Regions from separate parts of the Feifania hominis genome, predicted to be linked through region 2. Evidence: a T-box and tRNA genes for the amino acid it is inferred to sense, from the RefSeq annotation. Region 2 holds a T-box; the other holds one or more tRNA genes.
The links. The T-box of region 2 lies ahead of alaS (alanine--tRNA ligase). A T-box ahead of a tRNA ligase gene usually reads a tRNA of that ligase, here a tRNA-Ala.
Positions count from the first base shown of each region.

Region 1: it has a tRNA-Ala gene. The T-box ahead of alaS (alanine--tRNA ligase) is inferred to sense a tRNA for this amino acid. The anticodon was not compared.

Region 1 is NZ_JACRSP010000002.1:75,970-81,139, forward strand. Features, by position in the region: gene H8695_RS03860 (prenyltransferase/squalene oxidase repeat-containing protein) at 1-699, opposite strand, end outside; gene H8695_RS03865 (hypothetical protein) at 696-1,301, opposite strand; gene H8695_RS03870 (DUF262 domain-containing protein) at 1,303-2,349, opposite strand; gene H8695_RS03875 (hypothetical protein) at 2,365-2,544, shown strand; tRNA gene H8695_RS03880 (tRNA-Ala) at 2,535-2,610, shown strand; gene H8695_RS03885 (DUF7507 domain-containing protein) at 2,722-5,170, opposite strand, start outside.
Region 2 is NZ_JACRSP010000002.1:410,311-415,480, forward strand. Features, by position in the region: gene alaS (alanine--tRNA ligase) at 1-2,072, opposite strand, end outside; T-box leader at 2,142-2,343, opposite strand; gene H8695_RS05435 (peptidoglycan D,D-transpeptidase FtsI family protein) at 2,476-4,104, opposite strand; gene smpB (SsrA-binding protein SmpB) at 4,256-4,726, shown strand; RNA gene ssrA (transfer-messenger RNA) at 4,740-5,088, shown strand.

The sequences.
Region 1 (5,170 bases), 330 kb from region 2:
CTTCTGGCGAAGCGTCTCAAAGGCCTGTTGAAAGCGCGGATCCTCCCGGGCGCGGCGATAGTGGGACAGCGTGTGGACATAGTGGAACAGATTGTAGCCGCGAAAGGGGTATTCCACCTGCATAAAGAGAGTTCCGATTCCATAGTGACAGGGGCCAATCGGCCGTCGGACTGTCCAGTGAAAGAGAAGAAACTCCACCGCCCGGTCCAGCAGCTGTATGCTCTCATAGCCCTCGAGAAAGCGGAAAGCGTCGAGAACGGTCAGCGTCGGAAAGGGGTCGGAATACTCGGTCTCGGGCCCGCGGCCAAAGCTGAATTTTCCGCAGCGCCAGCCGCCGTCGTGGTATTGAATGTCCAAAAAGTATTCAAAGGTCTTCTGCAGCCGTGCATCACTCGCATATCCCATCCGGCAGAGGGCCGACGCCGCATGCGCTGTCTGACAGGGGTAAATTACACCCTGGGGATACACGCGAAAACGTCCGTCCTCCCGCCAGGCCTGCAGAATACGCTCCGCCGTTGCAAGCATGACGGGGTCCTCCGGCGGCAGCCCCAGCTCAACGAGATAGCCTGCGCACTCGATCGTGGAAAAGGGCGCTCCCTTGAGCAGCCGCCCGTCTGCCGTGGCCCAGAAATCGCCGCCATTGTCTCTCCGGTGGGAGAGGATCGCCTCGATATCCGCCTGTCGTTCCTGCTGGGTCATGGGGTTCCTCCGTCGCTATGTAGCGGCGGGCCCGTGAGCAGTTCCGCCACATCCTTGAGATAGACCGTATAGTATTCGAAAAATGTCTGTCTCGGCTTGACGCCGCGCACAAGGTTCTCAAAGTCCTTGCGGGCCTTTGCCGAGTTGTGGGCAACGCGGTTTCTCACTTTTTTGACCGCATTGAGCTGGCTGCGCATGGTCTTGAGCACCGCAAACGGGCCACCGCTCTCAAAGAAGTTTTCCGCACAGGTCAGGACCTTGTCCAAATCTCCCCAGTCGGGATAGGGGTTGGTGTTGCGAACGAGGCGCTGCGCATGCTCAATATCGAGCGGGGAGACATAGGTTTTCACCGGCGTGCCGCCGCGCAGGGGCACACCTAGCATGAGCAGCAGAAAGCTCTGTTCGAGAAAGTTCTGCCACTCATTGAGTACACGGGCGAAAGCCTGCTCAACGACCATATCACGCATGGCGTCATCAAACAGCGGTCGAATTTCAGGGTGGTTTTCATGGAGATCAACCGCGCTGTAAAAACATTTGAGACAGACATCACACATGCCTTGAAACTCCTCAAGCAGCGTGTCGAGCCTTCGATCATCTGTCATGTCACGACTCCAGATTCTCGAAGATCATCCGGCTGATAAACTCGCTGCGGGTGCGTCGGGCCGGCACATCCGCCGTAGCGCCGCGCGTGGAGCTGATGAACTCATAGTGTTCGGGTTGTACCTCTTCGCTGGTGAGAATGCTGTCGAGCTCCTCGAGCGCGTTTTTCACTTTGGGGTATTCCCTTTTGGTGATCGCGCACCGCGGCGCATCGAGCCCCTTGATTCCATAGTTCATATGGTAGAGCGCCAGAAACATGGAGTAGAAAATGGGAACATTGCGAAAGGCCGTGTCTCCAAGCCCATTGTCAAAGAGATTGCCGATCAGGTCAATGGTTGCGTGAAAGCGCTCCTCCACCTGTTTGCGCGCGTCAAAACTCTCATCGTAGAGCTGATAGTACTTCTCCGCCGACTTGTGCGACTGAATGCCGTCGAGAATGGCGATGACAAGGTCGGTGACCAGTTCCACCTCCGCCATGCGCATGATACGTCGGTCGGTAAATATGCCGTTTTCTTTCCAGAACGTGAGGTAGTCGCCGGCAAGCTTATAGACAAATTGTTTGAAGTAGCCAAAATATTTGGCGTTGATCAGTTCCTGCTTGTTCAGAGCGATGGAGTAGGTGTTCAGCCGCGCAAAGATGTCGAGCACATCGCGGTCGTCGAGATCGAGCAACAGATCAACCGAAATCTCATACTTCAAAAATTCCGCCTGCACCTGCTCGGGAAGTTCCGAGTATTTGAGCCCACCGTACTCCTCATTGTGGACCTTGCTCACCCGAAAGCCGTCGTGCACAAAGGATAAAATAGCGCGCGTGCGCTGCTGTCCGTCGACAATCTCGCGCAGAGTGGTTCGGGTCTTTGGGTCGGTGATCGAGCGGATGAATATCTTCGGCAGAGGCTTGTCCCGCAGAATGGTGTCGATCAAATAGGATTTCGCCTGGGGCGACCAGACCGAGCGGCGCTGGAACTTCGGCGCGATCTCAAGCTGCTTACGCTCATCCCACTCGACAAAGTCGTTGATGCTGTATGTCCGGGAATCAAAATTTTTCAAGCTGTCGCCTCCCAAATGATTCAACGTTTCACCCCCATTATAATCGAAACAGATGTCCTCTGTCCACATTATGCCAAGGGCGGTAAAAAATATGTAAGTTTTTGCGCCACTCAAAAAACGCCAATTTTAAAAATACCTCTTGACCGAATTTTTATTTGTGGTAAAATAGAATTCGTCGAAAAAATGGGGGCGTAGCTCAGCTGGGAGAGCGTACGGTTCGCATCCGTAAGGTCGAGAGTTCGATCCTCTTCGTCTCCACCACCTAAGAAAACAAAAGCTTGCGAGATTACTCGCAAGCTTTTGTTTTTTACACAAAGAGACCTGCGGCCGTCGGCCGCAGGTCTCTTCTATTCTATGCTATGGCTCGCGTACTCAGCAGCAGGATGAACTGCCACAGCCGCCTCTTACCGGGGTTGTGGTGCACGCGGTGTTGTTGTCGGGGTTTGGGTCAGGCGTTGCAGAGAGCACCCGCGCGGTGTTGACGATATTGCCGCAGGCACAGCGGCTCACCACACCCGATACCCGAATGCACACGGAGGTGTTCGCCGGCAGCGTACCGAGTGTATAGATTCCGCTCCAGGGCTGCCAGCAGGCGCCGCCATCCAGAGAAAGTGCCCCGTTGCACAGCTCACACGGCAGCGTGTCGGCGATCGTCACCTCCTGCGCGTCGCCCGGCCCGGCATTGGCGACACAGATCGTATAGACCAGTCGCTGACCGCGCCCCACCGGGCAGGGACTGGCCGTCTTGGTGATACAGAGATCAGCCAGCGCTCCCACAGGCGTCTCAACCGAAGAGGAGTTGTTTGACGGGTCCGGATCGGGAGTGGTGCCGCTCACCACGGCCGTGTTGACAATGGACCCGGAGGCGGAACCCACCGTGGCGCGAATCAGGATGCTTCTGCTCTCGCCGGCTGTAAGCGTTCCGAGCGCGTAGGGGCTGCTCCAGCTCTGCCACGTGGCGCCGCCGTCAGTCGAAAAGACGGCGTTGAGAAGCGCAGCGGGAAGCTCATCGCTCAGCAGTACATTCTGGGCATCCGCCGGCCCTGCGTTTGAGAGAACAACCGTGTAGGTCAACTCATCGCCCGGTACGACAAGGGAGGGCTGGGCCGTCTTCACAACTGCGAGATCAGCCGAGGCCTCCACGGCGGTCTCCTCGGTGGAGGTGTTGTTGTCGGGATTCGGGTCGGGCGTGTCGCTCGAGATCACCGCGGTGTTTTGAAGCGTTCCCGTCACATCGGAGCCCACTGCAGCGCGGATGAGAACAGTACGTGCCTCCCCTGCCGCCAGACTGCCGACGGAAAGCGTTCCGCTCCACGGCAGCCAGCTCACACCGCCGTCCAGCGACACCTCCGCCGCGCTCAGTCCCTGCGGCAGCGCATCGCTGAGTACGACGTTCTCAGCCTCGGCCGGGCCCGCATTTGCCAGAGCGAGCGTGTAGACAATCTGCCCCCCGGCGGACACGGGGTTCGGACTCCCCGTCTTGACAACGGAGAGATCGGCCACGGATAAAATCAGCGTCTCATCCGTCGCGGTGTTGTTTGACAGGTCGGGATCCGGGGTGGAACTTGCCGCCACGGCGGTGTTGAGAAGCGCACCTGTGGCAGACGGGCTGACAATTCCCCGGATGAGGATGCTGCGGCTGTCGCCGGCTGCAAGCGTTCCGAGCGCATAGGGGCTGCTCCACGGAAAGTAGCTCCCTCCCCCGTCGACTGAGAACTCCGGTACGAGCAGCGCCGCAGGCACTGCGTCGGTCAAAATCACATTCTGTGCGTCGGAGGGGCCGGCATTGGTCACGGCGATCGTGTAGCCAAAGGACTCCGACGGCACGGCGGGTGTTGCATTTGCAACCTTTGTCACCACCACATCGGCTAGAACCTCCACCGGGGTGTCCTCAGAATCTGTGTTGTTATCCGGTTCCGGGTCGGGCGTGGAACTGCTCACCACGGCGGTATTGGAGATGACGCCGGGTGCAGTCGACGGGTCTACCGTCGCACGGATGGTGACGGTGAACTGACCTCCGGCGGCCAGTGTCCCCACCTGATAGGGGCTGACCCAGGGTGCAAAATTGGAACCGCCCTGCACCGCAAATTCGGGATTTAAAAGCCCCGACGGCAGCAAATCTGCCAGCTCCACATTCTGTGCGGCATCCGGGCCGGCGTTGGCAATGACCACTGTGTAGGTCAGCTGGTCTCCCGCCTGCACCGGCGAGGGGGATGAGGTTTTCACCACCGACAGGTCCGCAGCCTCGCCCACCGCCGTGAGTTCAGTCGCCTCATTGTTGTCGGGATTGGGGTCGGGCGTGTCGCTTGACACGACGGCGGTGTTTTCGATGAGCCCCGCGGCCGCGGGCGTGACAGTGCCGCGGATGAGAATCTGTCTGCTGGCCGCGTTTGCAAGAGTTCCGAGCGCGTAGGTGCCGGTCCAGCTCTGCCAGCTTGCGCCGCCGTCGACAGAAAACTCCGCGCCCGTCAGCTCCGCCGGGACAGCATCGGTGAGCACTGCGTCAACAGCGGGGTCGGGACCGTTGTTTGTCACCGTCACAGTGTAGGTCAACAGCTCCCCGCGGTTGACCGGATTCGGCGCGCCCGACTTTGTCACGGCCAGGTCGGCCGAGGTGTTGACCGGAACGATGACGGTGTCCTCGTTGTTGGTTGGATCGGGGTCGGGCGTCGGGCTCGACACCACCGCCGTGTTGGAGATGGTTCCGGCTGCCGCCGCGGCGACCGTGCCGCGGATCAAAACGGTCTGACTCGCACCCTGCGCCAGCGTTCCCAGAACAACGGATCCGGCCCACGGCTGGTATGAGATGCCGTCGAGCGAA
Region 2 (5,170 bases):
GCCACGGACGACTCGGAGAGTATTTTGAAAAGGCCCATCTTGCCGGTGTTCGCCAGGTGCGTGCCGCCGCAGAGCTCGGTCGACACGTCGCCCATCTTGACCACGCGCACCACGTCGCCGTACTTCTCGCCGAACAGGGCCATCGCGCCCATCTTTTTGGCTTCGGCCATGCTGGTCTCACAGACCGTGACCTCAATCGCCTGCATGACCGCGATATTGACAAGACGCTCAACCTCGCAAAGCTCCTGCGGCGTGACGGCCGCGAAGTGGGTGAAGTCAAAGCGCACACGGTGCTCGTCGACATAGGAGCCCGCCTGCTCGACATGCTCGCCGAGCACGCGGCGCAGAGCCGCCTGGAGCAGATGGGCCGCGCTGTGGTTTCTCATGATGGCCTCACGGCGCTCGCGGTCAACCGTGCAGGTGACCGTGTCGCCGTCCATAAAGCTGCCCCGGGTCACGACGCCGCTCATCAGATACTTGCCGTCGGGCGTCTTGTGGCAGTCGGTCACACGAATCTCGCCGCCGGCGCCGGTGAGCGTTCCGGTGTCGCCCACCTGGCCGCCGCTCTCGGCATAAAACGCCGTGCGGTCGGTGATGACGGTCACCTCGTCGTCGGTCTGAACGCCTGTGACAAGCTCACCGTCCTTGATCAGCGCCATGATCTTCGCCTCGTTTTCGAGCGTCTCATAGCCGACAAATTCCGTCTTGAGCCCGCGGTCGAGCTTGCCGAGCACCGTCTCGGTCCAGGCGACCTCGCCGGCGCCGGCGCGCGCCGAGCGCGCGCGTTCACGCTGCTGCTCCATGAGCTGTGCGAAGCCCTGCTCATCGGCGGCGAGCCCCTGCTCCTCGAGAATCTCGCGGGTCAGGTCAATCGGAAAGCCGAACGTGTCATAGAGCTTGAACGCCTCGTCGCCCGGCAGCTCCTTTTTTCCGTCTCTCTTCAGCCCCTCGATCAGCTCGCCGAGGATGCTCATGCCCTGATCGATGGTCTGGTCGAAGCGCTCCTCCTCCATCTGGATGACCTTTTTGATGTAACCGCGCTTCTCCTCAAGTGCCGGATAGGCGTCCTTGCTCTCATTGATGACCGTGTCGCAGAGCTCGCTGAGGAAGCCCGGCTTGATGCCGAGCAGGCGGCCGTGGCGCGCCGCGCGGCGCAGCAGCCGCCGCAGCACATAGCCGCGCCCCTCGTTCGAGGGCAGCACACCATCGCAGATCATGTGGGTGGTCGAGCGGATGTGATCGGTGATGACGCGCAGCGAGACATCGGTCTTCTCATTCTGTTTGTAGGTCACGCCCGCCATTTTCGCCGCGTGTTTGAGCACGTTTTGAATGGTGTCGACCTCAAAGAGGTTGTCGACGTTCTGCATGATGCACGCCAGGCGCTCAAGGCCCATTCCGGTGTCGATGTTCGGGTGGGCGAGCCGGTCGTAGTTGCCCTTGCCGTCGCTGTCAAACTGGGTGAACACCAGATTCCAGAACTCGATGAAGCGGTCACAGTCGCAGCCCACGGCGCAGTCGGGCTTGCCGCAGCCGTGCTCCGGGCCGCGGTCGAAGTAGAGCTCCGAGCAGGGGCCGCAGGGGCCGGTGCCGATCTCCCAGAAGTTGTCCTCCTTGCCCAGACGCACCATGTGATCCTCGGGGATGCCGACTTTCTTGGTCCAGATCTCGAACGCCTCGTCGTCATCCTCATAGATCGAAACATAGATGCGCTCGGGCGGCAGACCCATCACCTGGGTGGAAAACTCCCACGCCCAGGCGGTCGCCTCATTTTTGAAATAGTCGCCAAACGAGAAGTTGCCGAGCATCTCAAAGAACGTCCCGTGGCGGGCCGTCTTGCCGACGCGCTCGATGTCGGGCGTGCGGATGCACTTCTGGCAGGTGGTCACACGCTTGCGCGGCGGGGTGACCTCGCCCGTAAAATAGGGCTTGAGCGGCGCCATGCCCGAGTTGATCAGCAGCAGGCTCTTGTCATTCTGCGGCACGAGCGGAAAGCTCGGCAGGCGCAGATGCCCCTTGCTCTCGTAGAAGCTGAGAAACTTCTCGCGGATCTCGTTGAGTCCCATCCATTCCATTGTCTTACAAATCTCCTTTATGGTAAACTTTTTTACTTTTTCAAACAGAAAAAATGCTCCGCTCCCCAAAACAGGGACGAAGCATACACACCGCGGTACCACCCTCATTGCGCCAGAGGCGCCACTTTGATCCTTAACGCGGACAAGACGTCGCGGGTTTGCCGCAAACTCAAGACCGGCTTTCGGACACGTCCGCCGGGGCGGCTCACAGCCAAGGCCACCCTCTCTGATCGGCTCATCCTGCCCTACTCTTGTCTCTCATCGTTCAAACTATTGAAAACACAACATCATCTTACTGATTCCCGGCGGATTTGTCAAGCGTTTGCCGCCCGGTTCCCCGCCGGGCCGGCGAAATTTTTCCACCCCGCTCCACCCGCTGCCCGACAGAGGAAAAGGGCGGCCTTCAGGAGCCGCCCTCAAGCGCGAGAATTCCCTCGGCGATCTCGCGGAACACGGGCGACGCGGCAACCGAGCCGCTCTTGCCATTTTCGACGAGCACGGTGATGACATACTGTGGGTCTTCAGCCGGAAAAAAGCCGGTGAAAAGGCCGTGGATAACGGCCTCGCCGTCCTCCCGCCAGCCGGTCTCGGCGCTCGCTGTCTTGCCGCCGGCTGTGCTCCCCTCGGGCACCGCCGTGGTACCTGTGCCGCTCTGGCAGGTCTGCTCCATCAGCGAGCGCACAAGCTCCGCCGTCCCCGGGCGTACGACCTGCTCGCCGCGCACGCCCTCGGCGGGCGTGAACGTGCCCGCTTCGTCCACCGTGCCCTCAATGAGGGTGAGCGGAAGCTTGTAGCCATCGTTTGCAAAGACCTGGGTCAGCTGCGCAAGCCCTGCGGGCGACGCCATGATTTCGCCCTGGCCGATGGCGGTGTTGGCAACAAGTGCCGGCGGTGCGCCGCTGCTCTTCTCGGGCAGGTTGCCCGCGCGGGCCGACAGGCCGTCGGCAAAGACGATCTTCTGATCGAGGCCCAGGCGCCGGGCCATGTCAATGATCTCGTTGTAGCCGGTGTCCTGCGCCATTTTGATGAAAAAGGGATTGCACGACTTGGTAAAGCCGCGGGTCAGATCGCTCCACCCGTGGCCGTTTGCATAGTGGCAGGCAAAGCGGCGCCCGCCCACGGTGATGCCGCCGTCGCAGAAGACCGACTTGTCGTATGGCTTGCCCTCTTTTTCGCTGTAGGCCGCTGTGACGACAAGCTTGAAAATGGAGCCGACGTTGTAGTTTTCAAACGCCCGGTTGAGAAGCTCCCCGTTGTCGGAGCTGAGATAGTAGCTCATCTTCTGCAGCACAAAGCCCGGCTGGCTGACAACGGCGCGCAGCTTGCCGGTCTTGGCCTCGGCCACCACAATGGCCCCCTTTTCAAAGTGGTCGCGCGCAGCCTGTTCGGCAATGGCCTGAATTTTACTGTCGATGGTGAGCACGACGCCGCTCTTGCTGTCATAGTGCTCGGAGAAGATAGACACCGGCAGCCCCTCGAGTGGTTTTCCTGTCGCATCGAGGGTGACGGACGCCGTCATCTCACCCCCGTCGGCGAGCAGCTCGTCGAACGCCTTTTCAATGCCCGAGAGACCGGCCAGCCCGTCTGCCGTGACATTGCCGAGAATGTGAGGCGCGAGGATCGCGCCCTCGTAGCGGCGCACGGTGTCGATGATCTTGAGCCCTTTCTGTTCGTCAAGGCGGCGGTTGACGGTGAGTGTGAACGGCGACTTGCGCTCGACCTTTTTGAGCAGCTCCTCGTCGCTGATGTCGAGCGCGACGGGGCGCAGCAGCTCATAGAGCGCCTGGCGGTCGGCAAAAAAGGTCGGCTCGACAATGGCGGTGAGTGACTTGCCGTTGTTGACGAGCGCCACGCCGTTGCAGTCGTAGATGGTGCCGCGCTTTTTCGCGACGGTGAGCACCGCCTCCTGCTGCCGCTGGGCGGTCGCGCTGATCTCGGGCCCGCCGATGATGGCGAGAGACGCGACCTTGAGCGCCAGAATGCCCAGAATCACCACAAAGGTGCCGAAGATGGCAACACTGCGCCGGTACATAGCATCCCTCCCAACCAATTCTCCCCTTAGTTTGGGCGGGCGGCGGCGGTTTATGCGAAAACTGTAACGAAACCGTAATGGCCGCACGGTTTACTTTCCGGTAAAATATGATATACTTGTAACGGTACTTTTTGCCGGGAGGAGGGCTTTTATGCCGCAGAAAGCAACGCAGAATCGCACCATAGCACAGAATAAAAAAGCCTTCCACGACTACTTTGTTGAGGAGAGCTTCGAGGCGGGCATCTCGCTCGCCGGCACCGAGGTCAAGTCCATCCGCGCGGGCAAGGTCAATTTAAAAGACGCCTATTGCACCGTGTCGGGCGGTGAGCTGCGCGTGGTCGGCATGCATGTCTCGCCCTATGAAAAGGGCAACATCTTCAACAAGGATCCCCTGCGCGAGCGAAAGCTCCTGATGCACAAAAAGGAGATCATGCGTCTGTACGGCTGCGTCAAGCAGGACGGCATGGCCATCATCCCGCTGTCTCTGTATTTTAAGGGGTCTCACGTCAAGGTGCAGGTCGGGCTGTGCCGCGGCAAAAAGCTGCACGACAAGCGCGACGCCATCGCCCGAAAGGACGCGCAGCGCGAGATGGACCGCGCCATGAAAGAACGAAACCGGTGACACCGGCCCACATGGGGGCGTAATGGCTTCGACGGGGGTCTTGCAGCCGGGATAGCGAGCCGAGATTTACGGGATCTCGTAAAACACCGTAATTTAAACACAAACGCTAATAACAGAACATTAGCCGCGGCCTAATTTAGGCTGCCGTCCCACCCGGGAGTACTGCGGCCCGGGCTGGGGCGTCGATGAGCAGTGAACGTGCGCCGGGTAAGATTTGCCCCGGCCATGAACCATGAATCTACCGACCGCACAAGCCCGCTCTTTGGCGTGTGCGCGGGGGAATCCCAAACATAGAGCTACGCTCGTAGAGGTCCCCGTGAATGGACTTTCGGACAGGGGTTCAACTCCCCTCGCCTCCACCACGTCGTCGCGGACGTCATATCGTTCGCGACGACGTTTTCTTTTTCAAATCAAACGTCATCTCTCACTCATTTTGTCGCTCCT